DNA from 3 places in the Arthrobacter sp. PGP41 genome. Region 1 is predicted to be linked to each of the others. Evidence: riboswitches for the same ligand, from Rfam matches in the RefSeq annotation. Region 1 holds a riboswitch; each other region holds the start of a gene.
The links. Region 1 has a riboswitch for cyclic di-AMP ahead of C3B78_RS03825 (M23 family metallopeptidase). Riboswitches for the same ligand answer to the same signal wherever they lie in the genome.
Positions count from the first base shown of each region.

Region 2: it holds a riboswitch for cyclic di-AMP, as region 1 does, so the genes downstream of both, C3B78_RS11040 (C40 family peptidase) here and C3B78_RS03825 (M23 family metallopeptidase) in region 1, are expected to answer to the same signal.
Region 3: it holds a riboswitch for cyclic di-AMP, as region 1 does, so the genes downstream of both, C3B78_RS03195 (hypothetical protein) here and C3B78_RS03825 (M23 family metallopeptidase) in region 1, are expected to answer to the same signal.

Region 1 is NZ_CP026514.1:820,218-826,941, forward strand. Features, by position in the region: gene C3B78_RS03810 (DUF3027 domain-containing protein) at 1-70, shown strand, start outside; gene serC (phosphoserine transaminase) at 136-1,266, opposite strand; gene C3B78_RS03820 (metal-dependent transcriptional regulator) at 1,546-2,238, shown strand; cyclic di-AMP (ydaO/yuaA leader) riboswitch at 2,382-2,599, shown strand; gene C3B78_RS03825 (M23 family metallopeptidase) at 2,610-3,431, shown strand; cyclic di-AMP (ydaO/yuaA leader) riboswitch at 3,560-3,741, shown strand; gene C3B78_RS03830 (C40 family peptidase) at 3,812-4,483, shown strand; gene C3B78_RS03835 (NlpC/P60 family protein) at 4,643-5,404, shown strand; gene C3B78_RS03840 (HNH endonuclease) at 5,664-6,164, shown strand; gene mobA (molybdenum cofactor guanylyltransferase) at 6,214-6,724, shown strand, end outside.
Region 2 is NZ_CP026514.1:2,423,681-2,430,404, reverse strand. Features, by position in the region: gene C3B78_RS11055 (phenylacetate--CoA ligase family protein) at 1-46, shown strand, start outside; gene C3B78_RS19860 (hypothetical protein) at 269-451, shown strand; gene C3B78_RS11050 (ribonuclease Z) at 519-1,550, shown strand; gene C3B78_RS11045 (protein adenylyltransferase SelO) at 1,547-3,010, shown strand; gene C3B78_RS11040 (C40 family peptidase) at 3,155-3,988, opposite strand; cyclic di-AMP (ydaO/yuaA leader) riboswitch at 3,992-4,162, opposite strand; gene C3B78_RS11035 (transglycosylase) at 4,543-5,883, shown strand; gene C3B78_RS11030 (TraR/DksA family transcriptional regulator) at 5,904-6,263, shown strand; gene C3B78_RS11025 (DNA alkylation repair protein) at 6,260-6,724, shown strand, end outside.
Region 3 is NZ_CP026514.1:668,547-675,270, forward strand. Features, by position in the region: gene C3B78_RS03180 (phosphatase PAP2 family protein) at 1-623, shown strand, start outside; gene upp (uracil phosphoribosyltransferase) at 636-1,271, shown strand; gene C3B78_RS03190 (HAD-IA family hydrolase) at 1,304-1,984, shown strand; gene C3B78_RS03195 (hypothetical protein) at 2,017-2,730, opposite strand; cyclic di-AMP (ydaO/yuaA leader) riboswitch at 2,736-2,896, opposite strand; gene C3B78_RS03200 (HAMP domain-containing sensor histidine kinase) at 2,992-4,521, opposite strand; gene C3B78_RS03205 (response regulator transcription factor) at 4,530-5,270, opposite strand; gene C3B78_RS03210 (winged helix-turn-helix domain-containing protein) at 5,931-6,724, shown strand, end outside.

The sequences.
Region 1 (6,724 bases):
GGACCAGGAATCCGGGGACGAAGAGCCCGACGACGGTGGGGAGCCCGGCGACGAAGCAAGGACTTCCTGACCACACACGAACGGCGCCGTCCGGGATGATCCCGGGCGGCGCCGTCGTACGTTAAGGCAGTTGGCCTACTTGCGCAGTTCGCCCACTACGTAGTCGATGCTGGCCAGCAGGGCAGAAACGTCGGACGGCTCGATGGCCACGAACGTGGCGATGCGCAGCTGGTTGCGGCCCAGCTTCCGGTACGGCTCCGTGTCCACGATGCCGTTGGCGCGCAGGACCTTGGCCACCGCGGCCGCGTCCACTGAATCGTCGAAGTCAATCGTGGCGATTACGTTGGAGCGCTCGTCCGGGTTGGCGACGAACGGCGTGGCGAATTCGGAGGACTCCGCCCAGCTGTAGATGCGTCCGGCGGAATCAGCAGTCCGCGCCGAAGCGAAGTCAAGCCCCCCGTTCCCGTTCAGCCACTGCACCTGGGCGTCCAGGGTCACCAGGGTAGACAGCGACGGCGTGTTGTAGGTCTGGTTCAGGCGGGAGTTGTCAATGGCCGTCTGGAGGTCCAGGAAGTCCGGGATCCAGCGGCCGCTGGACTTGATCCGGGCCGCACGCTCCAGTGCGGCCGGCGAGAACAGGCCAAGCCATAGCCCGCCGTCGGAGGCAAAGTTTTTCTGCGGGGCGAAGTAGTAGACGTCGCTCTCCGCTACGTCGACGTCCAGGCCGCCGGCTGCCGACGTCGCGTCGACAAGGACCAGTGCGCCCTCATCCGCGCCTGCCACCCGCTTCACGGGAGCGGAAACGCCAGTGGATGTCTCGTTCTGCGGCCAGGCGTAGGCATCAACGCCCGCCTCAGCCTGCGCGGCAGGGCGGGTTCCAGGCTCGGATTTGATGATGGAGGAGGCATCCAGGAAAGGCGCCCTGTTGGTGGCTGCCGCGAACTTCGAGCCGAATTCACCGAATGAGAGGTGCTGGGCCTTCTTCTCCACCAGGCCGAAGCTGGCGACGTCCCAGAACGCCGTGGAACCACCCACGCCCAGCACCACTTCATAGCCTTCCGGGGCGCGGAAGAACTGGCTCAGGCCTTCGCGTACGGATCCCACCAGGTTCTTGACCGGGGCCTGCCGGTGGGACGTTCCCAGGATGGTCTTTGATGCGGCGGACAAAGCATCGATCTGCTCCTGCCGGACTTTGGAAGGACCGGCGCCGAACCGCCCGTCCTTAGGGAGGAGGTCGGCGGGAATAGTGATGCTGTTTTCGCTCACAGGTGCTCCAATTTCGGCGTGGACGGGGTGTTGGTCCGGACGGATGTAGGTGGCAGGCAGTCGCGGCGGCTGTCACTCGGGCCCTCCTTCATTCTGCCTGAACAGCTGTTTCAGCGGGAACCTGGACCGTCATAGTCCAGACACTGAGACAGCGCCCTGCCCACGACGTCAACTATTAGGACAAATTCAAAATAGGCTAAGCTTTCCAACGGACCACGCTGCACGAGAAGGCGGTACGGTGGGACAACGCAAGGTACTGCGCTCGAGGAGCTGAGCTGGATGACGGATCTGATCGACACTACGGAGATGTACCTTCGGACCATCTTGGAGCTTGAGGAAGAAAACATCGTTGCCCTCCGCGCCCGGATCGCGGAGCGGCTGCGACACTCAGGGCCCACCGTTTCGCAGACCATCGGCAGGATGGAACGGGACGGCCTGGTGGTTGTCTCCGGAGACCGGCACCTTGAACTTACGGAGGTGGGCCGGAAGCGCGCCACCGAAGTCATGCGGAAGCACAGGTTGGCGGAGCGGCTCCTGGCTGATGTCATCGGGCTGGACTGGGCCTACGTCCATGACGAAGCCTGCCGCTGGGAGCACGTCATGAGCGAACGGGTGGAACGGCGCATTTACGAAATGCTGAACCATCCCACCGAGTCCCCGTACGGCAACCCCATCCCGGGATTGGCGGCCCTCGGGGGCCAGGCGCAGTCCGCGGCGGATCCGGCAGTCAGCCTGCTTGAGGCCATGAAGACTTACGGCCCGGCATCCGAGGTGACAGTCAGCCGCCTCGCAGAGCCGATCCAGGTGGAACCCGAGCTGCTGGTCCAGCTTGATGAAGGCGGAATCCGGCCCGGTGCGTCGGTATCGCTGGAGCGGGTCGGGGAGTACATCTCGGTCCGCGTCCCGGGCATCGAAGGGGCCTTGGAACTGCCGCCGGAAGTCGCGGCGCACGTCTTCGTGGCCGTACGCTAGGGACTGCTGTGGGCCTCCCGGCTACCCGAATGGGGGCCGGTTACGCAAAGATAACGGAATTGTTACTTTGGGACTTTTGGCCCTATAGTTAAACCCAAGCGTTGATACTAAAGCGTTACCTGATTCGGAGCCGAGCTCTGCCAGCGGATCAGGTGCACGAGTCATTACTGGCAGAGGCGGGGGAACCACAAACGGCAGCCGGGGGACTGCCTTGGGGTGAAGTCCGTCAGCAGCAAGCCTCTTCCAGTGAAGGATCCTCCGGGGATACCTCTGTGCCGAAGCTTGCTTACGGCGGACCGGGTCTTTGAACTCTCTGACCCGAATCCGACAGCTAACTTCGCAGGCTTTCCAGAGAGGAACCCTTCTTGTCCATGCAGACCCCCAGGGGACGCCGCCGCGCGGCGGTACCCTCTTCGACGCCGCGGGTTGTTGAAGTCATCACCACGGAACGCCCCCGCGATCCGCACCGTGATGCACGCCGCCGTCGTGGTCCCTTCCGCCAGGTCACCGAATTTGCCGCAGCGAGCGGGATCGGCCAGAAGGCCGGAATCGCCCTCGCGGCGACAGGCCTGGTGCTGACCGTGACGGTGCCGGCCACCAGCCCCGTGATGGCCACCGACGCTCCCGGTGCTATACCGGTCGCAGCGTCAGCCGCAACCCCGCAGCCCCAGATCTCAGCCGAGGCCGGTGCCCAGATCGACTTCAGCCGTTCTGCCGTCGTCACCCAGGCGGATCCGGACGGCAAGCTCAAGCAGCTTCTGAGTGCCCAGTCCGCCGGCTCTGTGTCACGTGCTGCCTCGGCAGGAAGCCTCGGCGCCCCGCTGGCCACGCTGACCACAGCATCGCCGTTCGGCTACCGTGTCAGTCCGATCACCGGGGGCTCAGGCGACTTCCACCGCGGCCAGGACTACGTGGCCCAGTGCGGCACGTCCGTCCTCGCTGCGGCTACCGGCACGGTGACCTTCGTGGGCTGGCACCAGTTCGGCGGCGGAAACCGTGTTGTGGTGGACCACGGCAACGGTTTGGAAACCACCTACAACCACCTCTCCTCCTTCAATGTGAGGGAGGGGCAGACGGTCTCACGCGGGGAGGTTGTGGCCCTCAGCGGGACCACGGGCGCCTCCACGGGCTGCCACCTCCACTTTGAGGTGCAGGTCAACGGCGAAGTGGTCGATCCGACTGGCTGGCTGTAGCCAAATGACGGTGAACTATCGGATGATCGCGACTTGCCGTGACCTGAATGTGACATTCACCCAAAACTGCTGTACCGTCTAACTCGCGTCAACTTTTCCGAAGTTGACGCTCTTGTGCGGATTGCCTAACTCTGCCACCGCTCAAGGTCCGTTCGCATTTCATCGTCTGGCAGGGGCGGGGGAACCAATTTTGGTCTTGGCTTTGGCTAAGACCTTGGGGTTAAGTCGCAAAACTTCCTTGGAAGCAGCGCGGCCGGGTGACTCCCATCCGAATCCGACAGCTCACCTCGTAGGCATTGGGAGAGGCTACCTTCGTGTCTTCACGCAACAATTCTGCGCGCCACCGTGCGCAAACGGTTCGTACCAACCCCTTGGACACTGTGTCCAAGGCTGTTAGTGCCAATGCCGGGACAGTAGGTCGCCAGGCTGCCGTCATCGCCGCAGCTTCCGGTCTTATCCTCAGCATGGGCCTGCCCGCCAACGCAGCGGACACCACCGCTGGTGTTTCCGCTTCGACCGAGTCCGGTTCTGCGCAGGCTGCCTTGGCAGTCACCGCAGCACCCACGGCCACCGTGTCGTTCGAGCGGCCCGTGGTCAAGACCACCGCCGCCCCGAAGCGGGAGCCGGTGCGGGCACAGTCCACCGCCACCGAAACGGGCGCAGCGTCCACTACTGAATCTGCTGCGGACAAGCTGGCCAAGACTGTCTCTTCCGCCGCCACCTCCGGCATTGCTGCCATCGCCTACACGGGCATTGGCAGCCCCTACGTCTGGGGCGGCACCAGCCCCGTCACCGGGTGGGACTGCTCAGGCTTCACCCAGTGGGTTTATGCCCAGGCCGGCATCAGCATCCCCCGCGTCAACGCCTGGACTGCCATGACCCCCACCTCCACCCCGCAGCCCGGAGACCTGGTCATGCAGAACGGCGGAGCGCACGTCGGCATCTACGTCGGGAACGGCATGATGGTCAGCGCGCTCAACCCCTCCCAGGGCACGCTGCTCCACGCCGTGGCCGCCACCGGCACGTCTTCGTTCTTCACCGTCAGCAAATAGTTCTTGGACCCTCGGGTCCAGGAACTATTTCTTTGCTCCACCACGCTTTCCGCTAACACCACATCCCCGTTCGGGGCGTGCCGGCATACCCCCAAGATGCCGGCGCGTCCGCATCCCTTGGTGCCCACAACGGCCTGAGGAAAACGAAAGAGAGAACTGATGACTACTCGTGCCACCGCACGGCATCGCGCCGAAGTCACCAAAACCAACTCAATCGCCATCATCGCCAAGGCTGTCGGCGAGAACGCCGGTGGCGTAGGCCGCCAGGCCGCGGTCATCGCCGCCGCTTCCGGCCTGGTACTGACCAGCGGCATCGCGGCAAACGCTGCCGACTCCAACGTCCAGCGCGACTCCGCTCCCGCATCCACCCTGGAAGTTGAATCGGCCGTCGAAGCCCCCATCTCCGCGGCTTCCACGATCAACATCACCTTCGAAAAGCCCGCCGTCACCACCACGCCGGCCCCGGTTATCGAAGAACCCGCACCTGTCGAGGTCCAGGAGGCCGAGCCGGCCCCCGTCGCCAAGCCTGCTGCTCCCAAGGTCACCGCCACGGTTTCCACGGCCCCTGCCGCCGCTCCCACTGCTTCCGCCAGCGGCAAGGGTGCAGCCATCCTGTCCGCTGCGTACGCCCAGTTGGGCGTTATGCAGGACTGCACGATGCTGGTCACGAACTCCCTGGCAGCAGTGGGGATCAACTTCCACGACTGGCCTGCAGGCTACCTCTCCCTGGGCCGCACCGTCAGTGCCGCTGAGGCGCAGCCGGGCGACCTGATCTACTACGCAGACGGTGGCGCCGGCATGGCACACATTGCTGTCTACGCAGGCAACGGCCAGGCCGTCCACGGTGGCTACAACGGAAACCAGACGGTGGTCTTCAGCGCCAACGTCGGCTCCGGCCCCGTCTTCATCCGGGTTAACTGAGACGCCACCACCGGCGGTCCAACCAGGACGCAAAGAACCCTTGCCCTCGCGGCAAGGGTTCTTTCCTTTTAATTGCGCGCTGCTCCGGCCGTTCAGCATGCGCCCCTTGACTGGACCGACACGACAGTTCTGGGACAGGGCGATTAGCTGAACACGCGCTTCTGTGTTTACTCTTGTGGTGTCGATCCATAGCCCGGACATGCCGAGGGCAGCCGGCCCTCGTGCCCCTGGACGGGTGCGGCCGTGAAGAGGTACGTGCATGCGCACTCTCGTTCTGAATGCTGGGTATGAGCCCCTGGCGGTGATCACTTTCCGCCGGGCGCTGGTGCTTGTGCTCACGGGCAAGGCCAGCGTGGTTGCCGAAGGCGATGATCCCGTGGTGGGACCGCAGGAAATCCTGGGACGTCCCTCCGTGATTCTCCTGAACCGCTACATCCGTCCGAGGTACAACCAGGCCACCGCTGTCAGCCGCCGCGGGGTGCTCAGACGCGACGGCCACAGATGCGCGTACTGCGGAAAAGCGGCCCACACCATCGACCATGTCCACCCCAAGTCCCGGGGCGGTGAGGACTCCTGGGAGAACCTGGTGGCGGCCTGCCTGCGCTGCAACAACGTCAAGGGCGACCATACGCCGGCTGAAATGGGCTGGAAACTACGTTTCGTCCCGGAGCCACCGCATGGAACCATCTGGCAGATCAAGGAACTTGAGAAACCCACCCCCGCCTGGGATCCGTTCCTGCTGCCGGAGCGCGCCGCCTGACCGGAAACCTTCGGCACGCCGCAACGCCACAGATGGCTAGGCTGGGGGAATGGAACAGAACCGGCTGGACTTCGATGCAGTGATCCTGGCCGGTGGCCGGTCCTCCCGCTTGGGTGGGGTCCCGAAACAGGACCTGGTTTTCCACCATGACACCCTCCTCGAGCGCGCACTGGCCGCTGCAGCAGGTGCTTCGCGCACGGTGGTGGTGGGCCCGGGAGCCGGACATTCACTTCCCGGAGTACTTTTCTGCCGGGAGCAGCCGCAGTTCGCAGGGCCGGCAGCCGCCATCTCCGCCGGACTCGACGCCTTGGCCCGGGACGGGCGCGGGGCGGAGTTCACCCTGGTGCTGGCGTGTGACATGCCGCTGGTCCGGGACGCAGTGCCGGTACTGGTGGCCGCGATGGTTTCAGCGGACGCAGACGGGGCCATGGCCCGCGCAGAAGACGGCCGGCTCCAGCCGCTGGCCGGTCTTTACCGCACAGCTGCGTTAAAAACATCGGCAGCACAGCTCTCGTCCCGTGGTGCCCTTATTAACGGCTCCGTGCGCTCCCTCCTTGCTA
Region 2 (6,724 bases), 1.6 Mb from region 1:
GACACCCTCGGGTAAGGCGCCCTTCGTCCGCCGGCTCAAGCCGTGAGCCGCCGGAACGGACCTGGCCGTTTCCGGCGAGCTGTTCCGTGCTGGCTTCCCTTCCTTACCGGAAGGCAGCCAGCCAGCAGGATGGATTGTGGCTCCTGCGCTGATCACGCCAGATTCCGGGGAACTTCCGCTGTTTCCCCTGAATGCCGCCAAACTACGCTAAAATGATAAGCAGGCTGATGAATATCGGTTGGCAGGATCAATACTGAAGGAGTTTCACATGAACTTGGGAAGCATGATCAGGAATGCCGCTGGACGAGTCTCCGGCAGGACCGGGACCGCCGGAACAACGCGCCGGACCGGACTGAATTCCACAGGCCGGACACCCGGCACGACGGGCGCCGCAGGAGCCCGGACCGGTGGCGTGGCCGGCAAAATCATGGGAATGCTCCGGCGGCGCTAGGCCGTCCCAGCAACCACAAAAGCAGGTCCCGGACTCCTCCGGAGCCTGCTTTTTGGCACCCACCGCCATGCGCGACCTCACCATCCTCGGCACGGCCTCCCAGGTCCCCAGCCGGACCAGGAACCACAACGGCTACCTGCTGCGCTGGGACGGGGAAGGTTTCCTCTTTGATCCGGGCGAGGGAACGCAGCGCCAAATGATCCACGCGGGGGTCCCGGCGAGCCAGATCACCCGTATCTGCCTCACCCACGTCCATGGAGACCATTGTTTCGGGTTGCCGGGGGTGTTGTCGCGGATGGCACTCGACGCCGTGGCGCACCCGGTGCACCTTCACTACCCGGCATCCGGGGAGGACGTGGTGCGCGCCCTCGTATCTGTCAGTTCACCGGGAATCGACCTCAGGCTTCGCCCTCACGGCGGAAGCGGGACGGTGGCCGAAGGCCTGGACGTCCGGCCACTGAAGCACCGCATTGAGACCTACGGCTACCGACTGGTGGAACCGGACGGCCGCACCCTGCTGCCTGAACGCCTTGCCGCAGCAGGAATTTCGGGCCCCGCGATCGGACGCCTGCAACATGAAGGCAGCTTTGCTGGCGTCCGCCTCGATGATGTCAGCATTCCGCGGCCGGGCCAGCGCTTCGCTTTCGTGATGGATACGGCGCCCTGCGAGGGCGCTGAAGAGCTGGCCGACGGCGTCGACCTCCTCGTTGCGGAGTCCACCTTCAGCGATGACGACGGCGGGCTGGCGCGCCAGTACCGCCACCTCACCGCCGGGCAGGCAGGGGAACTGGCTGCGGGGGCAGCCGCCCGAACCCTCGTGCTGACGCACTTCTCCGCACGGTACGGCGAGGACGCCGCGCCGCTGGCGGTCCAGGCCAGGGCCCGCGCGGCGGACACTGTCGTCATTGCCGCGCAGGACCTGCAACGCGTCCCCATGCCTCAGCGGCGCCGGTGGCCGGGGCACGGCGTCACGGCACCTGAACGGTCCACTGCACCTGAACGGTCCGCGATGCCGGGCCATGCCATTCATCGCGCCATGGAGGCCACCGATGAGCTCATCAACGGCCGGACAAGCGACGGCGATAGGGTTAACCCATGACTGCTGCAGCAGAATCAACTGTCGTCTTCGAGGGCCGCTTTGCCCGTGAACTAGCGGAGCTGGCCGTTCCGTGGCAGGCGGAGGAAGCGCCGGATCCTGAGCTTTTGGTACTTAACGACGCACTGGCGAACGAGCTGGGCCTGGCACCCGACTACCTGCGGACGCCGGAAGGCGTGCGCGTCCTACTGGGTAACCACATCCCGCCGGGCGCAACCCCCGTTGCCCAGGCATACGCCGGGCACCAGTTCGGCGGCTACTCACCGCTGCTGGGCGACGGCCGGGCGCTGCTGCTGGGCGAGATTGTTGCCGAGGGCGGACGCTTGCGGGATGTGCACCTGAAGGGTTCCGGCCGAACACCTTTCGCCCGTGCGGGCGACGGCCGGGCCGTCATCGGCCCCATGCTGCGGGAGTACCTGGTGAGTGAGGCCATGCACGCCCTGGGTATTCCCACCACGCGGGCCCTCGCCGTCGTAGCTACCGGGCGGCCGGTGCGCCGGGATGCGATGCTGCCGGGTGCCGTCCTGGCCCGGGTGGCCAGCAGCCACCTTCGCGTGGGCAGCTTCCAGTACGCCCGGGCGACGGAGAATATGGACCTGCTGCGCCGCTTGGCGGACCACGCCATCAGCAGGCACCACCCGGCGGCAGCCCGGTCCGAACACCCCTACCTGGCGTTGTTTGAAGCAGTCGTGGCTGCCCAGGCAGAGCTCGTGGCCAAATGGATGCTGGTGGGCTTCGTGCACGGGGTCATGAACACGGACAATATGACCATCTCCGGGGAAACCATCGACTACGGGCCCTGCGCATTCATGGACGCGTTTGATCCCGCCGCCGTGTATAGCTCCATCGATGTAGGCGGCCGCTACGCCTACGCGAACCAGCCCGTGGTTGCCGAGTGGAACCTGGCCCGGCTCGCTGAGGCCATGCTGCCGCTCTTCAACGAAGACCAGGAGCAGGCTGTCGGCCCCGCCGTGGAGGCACTCGGCACATTCCGCGGCCGGTACAGTGACGCCTGGTTCGGGGGCATGAAGGCCAAGCTCGGTGTGGCGGCCAGCCCGGAACATGACGAAGCGTCGGACCTCGTGGATGGCGTGATCGGCCTGCTGAAGGACGGACCCGTTGACTACACGCAATTCTTCCGGAGCCTTGGCCAGGCCGCCCGGGGCAACTCCGGGCCTGCCCGCGGTATGGTGCTGGACCTCCGGGCTTTCGATGCCTGGGCTGAACGCTGGGCCGCGCTGAAGCCCGACGCTGAACTCATGGACAGCGTGAACCCCGCGTACATTCCCAGGAACCACCTTGTGGAGGAAGCACTGGCTGCGGCTACCGCGGGTGATCTTGACCCGTTTCACCGGCTCCTCGAGGTTGTCAGGTCCCCGTGCCAGGAGCGCCAGGGGCTGGAACGCTACACGGAGGGACCGCCGGAGGACTTCGGCAAATACCGGACCTTCTGCGGCACATAGCTGTCATTCCAGCGGGAACAGGGGAAGCCCGGAGGACCAGGACCGTTGGGAACGTGGAAGGGGCGGCAGCCGGAAAAAACCGGCTGCCGCCCCTTCCGCGGGGTGGGCCCGCCCGCTAAGAGCGGCCTATCCCGTTGCCGCTGGCTAGGCCACGCGGACGAAGGAAGCGCCGCTCAGCCAGCTGATGGAGTGCACGGCAGTCTGGTTGCCGTTCACGCCGCCGCTGACAACCTGGCCGTCACCGGCGTAAACGCCCACGTGGCCGGCGGTGATCACGAGGTCACCGGGAGCAGGGGAGCTCACGGTGGAGCCGTACTGGTAGAACTGGGTGGGAGCCAGGTCGCCCACGGACATGCCAACAGACCGCAAGGCCTTTTCCACCATGGCGGTGCAGTCCTGGATCTGGCCCACCTGGCCATAGGCGTTAGCCAGGATGGCTGCCCCCGTACCCGTGCCGGTGCCGGCGGAGGCGTAGGACAGGTTCATCCCGGTGTTGGCCGGTGCGGTGGCGGCAGCGGTCTGGACAGGTGCCGGTGCCGGCGCGGCGGAGGGAACTGCCGGGGCGTAGCCTGCAGCCGGGATCTGAATCTGGTCGCCCGGGTAGATGACCGCGGAGATCGCCAGGCCGTTGGCAGCCAGGACATCGTTCAGGGCTACGCCGTGGGCGGCCGAGATGGCGCCCAGCGTGTCGCCGGATACAACCGTATGGACGGTGCCCGCGGCCGCGGCGGGGGCTGCAACTGCTGCGGCCGGGGCGGCGGAGGCCTGGACGTTAGCGGTCTCGGTGGTGTCCGGCCCTGTCACACCGGCGTGCGCCGGGGCTCCGACGCCGAAGGCAATGCCGGATGCGGCTGCGACGGCGAGTGCCGGACGGCCCAGGGTCCTGGCCTGGGACTTGGCCGAAACAGCCAGCCCATCCAGGATGATGGAACGGGCCGGAGTTGCGCGGTGACGGGCGGTGGTGGAATTTTTTGACACGGTTGATCGCCTCTCCCATGCCTGCGGGGTGAGCTGTCGGGTTCGGGCTGGAGATGCCCGGCCGGAAGCAACTCCGAACGGAACGGAGGCGCTAGCGACTTAACCCCAAGGCCTCTTGAGAGGCCGTGGAAACTTGGTTCCCCCGTCCCTGCCAGCTGGAAGCGATTGGTTCCCGGATCAGCGGCAGGGCTCGGCAAGCTGAGGGGAATGTCCCGTCTGGGAGGGACACCTGAAGACCATAACCCGCTCCGGCACCAATTGTCACATTTGGGTAACATGCGAGGTTCTCCTCTCGCTTTACGCAAACGATTCGACTCTTTTTCGCCGGGGTGCTGACCTCGGAAGATACCTCCGTCGGGACGGTTGAAGGTGGGAAGCGTCACGAAGTCATAAACGGCGAGGTTTGTGCGGGTGTGCACGGCCTCGATTCGGCCTTGACCATTCCGCCGACAATCAGGCTTTCCGTGTTGAAATTCGAGGGCCTGTTTCTGCTGTATAACGATGCAGGCCCCTCATCCTTAAAGTGAAGGTTGAAGCCGGTAAGCTTCCGAGCTATGGCCCGTTTCGCTGCAAATGTCCGCCACCGCCTGCCCGGGATACTGCTGACCGCTGCCCTCGCCGGCAGTGTGTGGCTGCCTCCGGCCGGGGCGGCCGAAAGCGTTCCGCCTGGCGGCTACCCTTCGTGGGAGGACGTGGAGCGGGCCAAGCTGACCGAGGCCGGCACGGCCAAAGAGATCACGTTGATCGCAGGCCTTTTGGACGGGCTGCAATCGCAGTCGGAGGCCTTGGGCAACGCCGCGGTGGCGTCCGCCGCTGAGTCTGCAGCGGCAGATGCCGCGTTGGCAGCATCCACTGCAAAGGTAGAGTCGCTGGCGGAACGAGCCGGGACGGCCAAGGCCGAACTCATCCGCCACAGGAAGGACATCGGAGCGCTGGCCGCCCAGTCCTACAAAACGGGCGGTACGAACATGGGGTTCTTCGTGGCGTTGGACGCGATCGAGAACAACAACGTCCACGGGCTCAACGTGGTGCACCTGGTGGGCGGCAAAACGGCGGGCCTTGTGGACAAAGCCGCCGCCGCGGGGAAAATCACGGCTTCACTGGCTGATCAGGAGAAATCCGCCCGGACCGAGCGCGAACGGCTGTCCCGCGAGGCGGCGGAAAAGCTTGCAGCGGCCCGATCGGCCCAGGAAGCCATGGCGCGCCAGCTTACGGAAGAACGGCAGCGCAACCGGGAGCTGACCGGGCAGTTGGCGTCCCTGAAGGGCACGACGGCGGCGGTTGAGGGCGAATTCCGGCGTGGACAGGCGGCACTGGCCGCTTATGAAGCAGCGCAGGAGGCGAAACGGGCCGCGGCCGGGGAGGAAGCCCGACGACGTGCGGCCGCAGCGGCAGCGGCGGCAAAGGTGCAGCCCCCTGCTGTTCCCGCCCCCATGCGTCCGGCTCCCGCCGATCCGGCACCTGAGAATCCTCCAGCCGGCAACCCTGTGCCGGCAAATCCTGCTCCGCCTGTCCCCGCCCCGGCGCCTGCCGCACCGCCCAGCCCGCCCGCCGTCGTCGTTCCCTCTGCTCCTGCGGGTGCGGTCAACGATCCTGCCGGTGCCAAGAGCTACGCCTCGGGCAGGCTGGGGGCCTACGGGTGGGGATCGGACCAGTTCCTCTGCCTCGCCCAGCTTTGGACCAAGGAATCGAACTGGCTGACCACGGCCACCAACCCGTATTCCGGTGCCTACGGCATTCCGCAGGCACTTCCGCCGGGCAAGTATTCCAGCGCGGGCAGCGACTGGCTGACCAACTACCGGACGCAGATCGAGTGGGGCCTTGGCTACATCCGTGAGCGGTATGGCTCACCATGCTCGGCATGGAACCACTCCGTGGCCAGGAATTGGTACTGACACCGCGTTAGGCTTTTCCCATGCCTGATGTGGAAAGGTTCCGCATCCTCCTCGAGGAGGAGCGGAAGCGGAAGCTGGCACTGCTCCCCGCGCTCCGCGCCGACATTGCCTCGGCAAACTCCGCGCGCCAGGATTCGAACGTCGACGACGAACACGATCCGGAGGGTTCCACCATTGCGTTCGAGCTGTCCCAGGCAGCTGCCCTGCTCAAGCAAAGCACCGCCGGCCTTGACCAGGTGGATGCCGCACTGGCCCGGATCGCTGCCGGCACGTACGGCATCTGCGCGGTCTGCGGGGAATCCATAGCGGAGGGAAGGCTGGAGGCCAGGCCCTGGACGCCGTTCTGCATCCGGCACGCGTCCGCTGGACGTGGCCGATGAACGGCGGGCCCGACTATGTGGCAGCGGCCGCTGCGTTCATCGACCGCACCCTGCAGAATGAGGGCGCCTGGTACCGCGCGGACGACGTCGAGTCCCGGCTGGGCGGGGTGCTTGCCTCCTACGGCTCCTCGGTGGGTGCCGTCCGTGGAACGGTCCGGGACGCCCTGAGGAAGTTCAAGGACCTGGACCACGATGCCGTGGTCCTGCTGGCGTCCGGGCTGTGGGCCCAACCGAAACCCGGTGGCAGGCCGGTTTTTGAGCGCCGACAGGCCGCCGTGGTGCTGCTTCAGTCAAGGGCCAGTCTCCTGCTGCACTCGGACCTGACCCGGATCGAGGGCTTCCTTCGTTCCGCGGGAAGCCGCGAGTTGGTGGAGCCCCTGCTGTCCGACGTAGTGTTGCCGCTACTGGCTGGACTGGCAGGACGCGACCGGCAGCGCGCAGGTGTTGTCCTTGCCAGGTGG
Region 3 (6,724 bases), 150 kb from region 1:
AGTCATTGCGGAATCCGGAGGTGGACGCCTTCGCCACGGGCTTTACCAACGTGGGCGGCGGGATCGGCATGCCGATCCTCGCCAGCATCCTTACTGCGTGGCTGACATTACTGAGCAGGACGTGGCGGCCCATCGTCCTGGTGGGCGGCGCTGCCCTCGTTTCCACAACTGCCACCACCCTGGGCAAGCGCCTGGTCGGCAGGACCCGTCCGGACCATTCGGAGGCGGTGCCGCCCTATGAGACCACACCGTCCTTCCCCAGCGGACACACGCTGAACACAACAGTGGTGATAGGGGTCCTGGTGTATCTGATGTGCCTCCAGTTCCAAATCCTGTGGGCAAGGATCGCCGCAATAACGGCCGGCGCCATCTTCATCATCGCCATGGGCCTGAGCAGGGTTTTCCTGGGACACCACTGGTTGACCGATGTGATGGCCGGCTGGTTCCTTGGCCTCGCATGGGTGTCCATGGTGATCCTGGCCCACCGGCTGTTCCACCTGATACGCCGCCGCGAGCACGCGGGCCCGGCGCCTACCTTTGAACACCCCGTCCTTCGAGAGGAACCCAACGGGGAAGCGGAGGCCAGCGGCGACCGGTCGGGGAGGGGCCCGGCGGCCGGGTGATACTTTTGACCCATGCGCACTCTCGTTGTGGACCACCCGCTGGTCGCCCATAAGCTCACCGTCCTCCGGGACAAAAACACTCCGTCCCCGGTCTTCCGGCAGCTGACGGAGGAGCTGGTGACCCTCCTCGCCTACGAGGCAACGCGCGAGGTCCGCACCGAGCCAGTCACCATCGAAACGCCCGTCAGCACCACTGTTGGCACGGCGTTCACCAAGCCCACCCCGCTGGTGGTACCCATCCTGCGCGCGGGCCTTGGAATGCTCGAGGGCATGACCAAGCTCGTCCCCACCGCTGAAGTGGGATTCCTCGGCATGGCCCGTGACGAGGAAACCCTGGACATCATCACCTACGCCGAGCGCCTGCCCGAGGACCTTACCGACCGGCAGATCTTCGTCCTGGACCCCATGCTGGCCACCGGCGGTACGCTGCGCGAAGCCATTAAGTTCCTGTTCAAGCGCGGCGCCTCTGATGTCACCTGCATCTGCCTGCTTGCTGCTCCGGAAGGCCTGGCAAAGCTGGAGGAAGAACTCTCCGATGCCAATGTCACCATCGTGCTGGCCTCCATCGACGAAAGGCTCAACGAGAAGTCCTACATCGTTCCCGGCCTCGGCGACGCAGGCGACCGGCTGTACGGCATCGCCGGCTAGGTCTCCGCGAGGGCTGGGGCAGAATGGGAGGCATGACCGTCCCGATGCCTCCCCTAACCCTGGCACTGACCTGCCGTGCCGTCCTCTTTGACATGGATGGGACCCTGGTTGATTCCACCGCGGTAGTTGAACAGGTTTGGGGCGAGTTTGCCGTCCGCTACGGGCTGGACCTTGGAGAGATCCTGCGGACTTCGCACGGCGTCCAAGCAGGCGACACCGTGAAGCGCTTCGCTCCGCCCGGCGCCGATGTGCCGGCACTGACCGCGGAACTTGGTGCCATGGAACGCGTCCGGACCGACGGCATCCTGCCCCTGCCCGGGGCAGCCCGGTTGCTGGCGGCACTTCCAGCAGACGCCATCGCCCTCGTCACGTCCGCTGACCGCGTCCTGGCTGACATCCGGATGGGCGCCGCGGGTCTAGCCATGCCTGCCACGGCCGTGACAGCTGAGCTGGTAACCCGGGGAAAACCGGATCCTGAGGGATACCTGCAGGCCGCCGCCGCCTTGGGCGTGGATCCTGCCGATGCGGTGGTGTTTGAGGATGCTCCCGCCGGCATTGCAGCAGGGGTCGCCGCCGGCATCCGTACGGTGGCTGTTGGACCCAACACCGGACCGTTGCCTGCCGGCATGCTGCACATTGCTGACTACAGTTCAATTGCCGTCGAAGTCGGCGTGGATGACGAGGGCAGGAGGGTCATTTCCTTCCGGCTGTGAGGTTTGAGTCACCGGACGCGGTCGGTGCCGCTTTAGTACCAGTTGTTCGACAAGTGGAAGTTCAGTGCACCGCACGGGGACTGGTAGCGTTCCTGGATGTAATCCAGGCCCCAGTTGATCTGCGTGCGGTAGTTGGTGAGGTAGTCGGCGCCGGCACTGGCCATCTTCTCAGCCGGCAAGGACTGGACGATGCCGTAGGCGCCGCTGCTCGGATTGGTGGCCGTAGTGGTCCAGTCCGATTCCTTGGTCCATAGGGTCTGCAGGCACTGCATCTGGTCCGGAGCCCAGCCATAGGAAGCCAGTTGGCCGGCTGCGTACGCTTGGGCGCCCGCGGGGTCATTAACCGCGACGACGGGTGCGGGCTCGGGTACCGGTACCGGCGCCGGTTCGGGAGCGGGTGCCGGCGCAGGGGCAGGTGCGGGCTCGGCTGCCGGAGCTGGAGCCGGTTCGGCTGCCTGCGGGACAACATTGATCGGCCCAGCCGCGGACTCAGGCGCAGGGTTGGCCCGGATTTCGCTTTGCTCCATGCTCAGCTTCGACAGGGACTCGACAGCGGGCGCCTCGGTGGCTGCCACGCGGGCACCCATGTCGGTGGCCTGGCCCGCAGCGCCAACTCCAACAAGGATGGCGCAGGATACTGCCAGGAACCCGGCGCGCCGGCCGAAGGACGGGAATTTGGCTGCTCGACGCGTAGCGCGGGCATCCGAGCCCGATTGCGGGCGTGGTTTTACAAGGAACTTGGACATGATGGATCGCCTCTCACACCTGCGGAGTTAGCTGTCGGGTTCGGATGAGGGCATCCGGCCGCACGGAAAAAACACGTGCAGGCTTAACCCCAAGGGCATTCAGTGCCCGGGACGGTGGGTCCCCCGCCTCTGCCGTTGCTCAAGAGGAATCCGGGAAGTGGCAGAGCTTGGCGTCAACCCGGGATATGCGGCCCGAACGGGGGCCGCACCCATTCGACGGTACAGGAGCGCAGCGCAGAAGTCACATTTTGGTAACAGGAATCACGATGGCGGCGCGCCGCCTTGTGTAATTTCGCGAACCAAGGGCAGCTGCAGGGCGAACTGTGTGCGGCCGGGCTGAGACGTCACCGTGACCCGTCCACCGTGGGCCTCAACAATGGACTCGACAATGGACAACCCCAAACCGCTGGTGCCTTCAGCGGCGGGTGCGCCGGGCGTGCTGGCCGTTCCCGCGCGTGCCGCGTCTGCGCGGGCGAACCGCGCGAAGACCTGGTCCACGAACTCCGGCGGTATTCCGCCGCCGTCGTCCGTTACGGTTACAACCGCGGCTCCCTCCGGGGTCTTCCACACCCCCGTTACCACTGTGGTGCCCGGAGGGGTGTGCTTGCGGGCGTTGGAGAGCAGGTTCATCAACACCTGCCGCAGCTGCGACGGATCCCCGTTGACCACCACCGGCTCGTCGGGGAGCTCCAGCCGCCAGGTGTGCCCGGGCGCCATGACCTTCTCGTCGCTGACGGCTTCCACCACCAGCTGCGTTAGGTCCACCTCGCTTAGCTTCAGCGGCTGGCCCTCGTCAAGCCGCGCGAGCAGCAGGAGATCCTCCACCAAGGCGGTCATCCGTTCCGACTGGCTTTGCACCCGCGCCAGCGACTTCTGCCCGTCCGGAGTGAAGTTTTCCGTCATCCTCATCAGTTCGGTGTAGCCGCGGATGGCGGTCAGCGGCGTGCGTAGCTCATGGGAAGCGTCAGCCACGAACTGCCGCACCTTGGTTTCGCTCTTCTGCCGCGCCTGCAGCGCGTTGGCAACGTTGTCCAGCATGAGGTTCAGCGCGTGCCCCACGCTGCCCACCTCAGTTCCGGGGTTGGAGTTCGACGGCGGTACACGCACGGCAAGTGCCACCTCGCCGGCATCCAGGGGCAGCTGCGAAACCCGGGTGGCCACCTCGGACAGCTGTTCAAGGGGCTTCATGGTGCGGCGGATCAGGACTGTGCCCACCAGCCCGACCAGGAGCAACCCGCCCAGCGAGACGAACACGAAGGTCCACACCAGGGACGCGAGCGTGCCCTCCTTGGCAGCCAGGGGGAGTCCGGTCACCAGGACGTCGCCGAAACTGGTCTTGACCGCGATCAGCCGGTAGTTGCCGTTTGAAAGCCTGCGGTCAACAGGCCGGGCGTCGGCGGCCAGTGCCAGCAGGACCTGCTTGTCCTCGGTGGACAGTGCGGAGCGCGTGGTGTCCGGGGCAAGGAAGCCGGCGCTGTTGACCTGGCCGTTGAGGATGCGCGCGTTCAGTGTTCCCACGCTTTGGCCGCGGGAATCCAGGGGGTCCCTGCCGTTGAAGCCGCCGGAGGGAGGCCGGCCGGGATCGTTGGAGCGGGCTGCGGCCTGGCTCAGCTGCTCGTCCAGCTGGCGGGTGAGGAACGCGTCCATGGAGGCGTAGCTGGCCACGCCCACCGCACCGCAGATGGCGATCAGCAGCGCCATGGCCAGCAAAATAAGCCGGGTCCGCAGGTGCCAGGTGCCAGGCCTGAGCCAGCACCGGCGCTGCGGCTCCGCGGTGTGCACGGCGGTCATGGCGCCGCCTACTCCGCCGCCTTGATGACGTACCCGGCGCCCCGCACGGTGTGGATCATGGGCGGGTGCACGGCGTCCACTTTCTTGCGCAGGTAGGAAATGTAGAGTTCCACGATGTTTGCCTGGCCGCCGAAGTCGTAGTTCCACACCCGGTCCAGGATCTGGGCCTTGCTGATGACGCGCTTGGGGTTCTCCATGAGGTAGCGCAGCAGCTCGAACTGGGTGGCCGTTAGCTGGACGTCATCACCGGCCCGCGTGACTTCGCGTGTGTCCACGTTCAGAACAAGGTCTCCCACCACCAGTTCAGCAGTGTCCATGGCGGCAACGCCGGAGCGCTGTACCAGCCCGTGCAGCCTCAGCAGGACTTCCTCCATGCTGAACGGCTTGGTGACATAGTCGTCGCCGCCGGCGGCGAGGCCCACGATCCTGTCCTGGACCGCGTCTTTGGCGGTCAGGAAAAGCGCGGGGACCTCGGGCGCGAAAGCGCGGATCCTGCCCAGGACCTCGACGCCGTCGAACCCTGGAATCATGACGTCGAGGACCAGGACGTCGGGGCGGAAATCCTTGGCCAGCTTCACCGCTTCAGGGCCGTCGGCAGCAACTGCCACGGACCAGCCCGCCATGCGCAGCCCCATGCTCATGAGTTCAGAGAGGCTGGGTTCGTCATCCACCACGAGGGCCCTGATGGGGGAGCCGTCCGGATGGGTGAGCTTGGGGAGGTTGTTTGTCATGGAGTGCGAAGTGGCCATGGGACAACTCTCCGATCATTGGTTTATGCCCGGCTATGGCAAACCTGTGGCCCAGCTGTGAATATCCCGGCGTAGCGAGCTGAATGCCGGAGACGCGGCTGCTCCTGCCATGCCCCAGCGGCGGGGTTGCCGTTGAGGTGCAGTTTCCCCGGAGAATTTTTTGTCCGAAACCGTGGGCGGTTGGACACGACGGCAAGGCGGTGAGTGGGATTTCCCTATCAGTCCCGGTCCTGAATATTTTAGCGTGAAACTCCCATTCCGCCGAACAAAGTTCTGTCCAAGGCCGAAAGTGCGCCCCTTCAAGGATAACGAACGTTATTTTTATGGCTCTGCCAGAATCGTGATTTGCAGCACATTAGCCGATTTCGTCTCATTATGCGGACGATCGCGTCCATTGTTACTTGCAAGTTGGCATTGTTACGCTGCACACTTCCAATGTGAACAAGAACTCAACAGCACCTGCAGCCGCAGAATATTGGCCCAGCACATCCGCTGCTGCCGACATGCGCTGTTGTCGAATGCACGCCTGACCTTCCCACCCTCCGAAGTTCTTAGGCATTCGCCCCCAGCCCAGCGTCGGGCGCCCCTCCCCAGTTCTCATTGCGGGGAAACCCAGCATTCGGGCCGTGATGACGGCCATTCACATTGAGGTAAGCACATATGTCAGTTGCATCCGGATACGTCCACATCTCTGTCCGTAACGCCGCCAAGGCGGGCCAGCCCTCCGGCCTCCGCCCCGGCTTCGGCCCCCGGCCTGCCCTTGCTCCCTCTGCTTCCGGAAGCAACTTTCCCGCCCAGGGCTATGCGCCCCAGGGCTATAACCCCAATTCCTACGGGCAGCTCCGCGCCGTCCAGCCTGCCGAGGCGGCGCCGATGACGGCCCCCACTCCCGTAGTAGCCGGCCCGGCTGCTGTCCGGCCCGTCGCCAATGACAACGTCGCCCGCGGATTCGTCCTCTACATGGGTATCGACGAGGAAACCGCAGCAGCCGCCGGAACCTCCATCGCCAAGCTGGCCCAGGAAATCCGCGCCTACGCCCAGTCCCTGGTGTCCGGAGCAGAAAGCTACGCAGCCGTCGCCGTGGCTCCCGCAGGCACCCCCGGTTCCGCGCTCGACGTCGTCCGTTCCACCTTCGGCGACCCCACCGTCAACACCCGCCCGCGCACTGAGGCCCCGCGTCCCGCGCAGGCCCAGGAGCCGCGCCCGTCCGGTGTCCTGATCGACCTCGCCCGCCGCGAGGTCCACCTGGACGGCGAGTCCCTCAACCTGACGTTCAAGGAGTTCGAACTCCTGAACTACCTCGTGGAAAACGGAACCCGCACCGTGGGCCGCGATGAGCTCCTGGAAGGTCTCTGGCGCAATGCCGAAGAGGTCCCCAACGAGCGCACCATCGACGTCCATATCCGCCGGCTGCGCTCCAAGCTGGGCCGGCTCGCCAACACCGTGCGCACCGT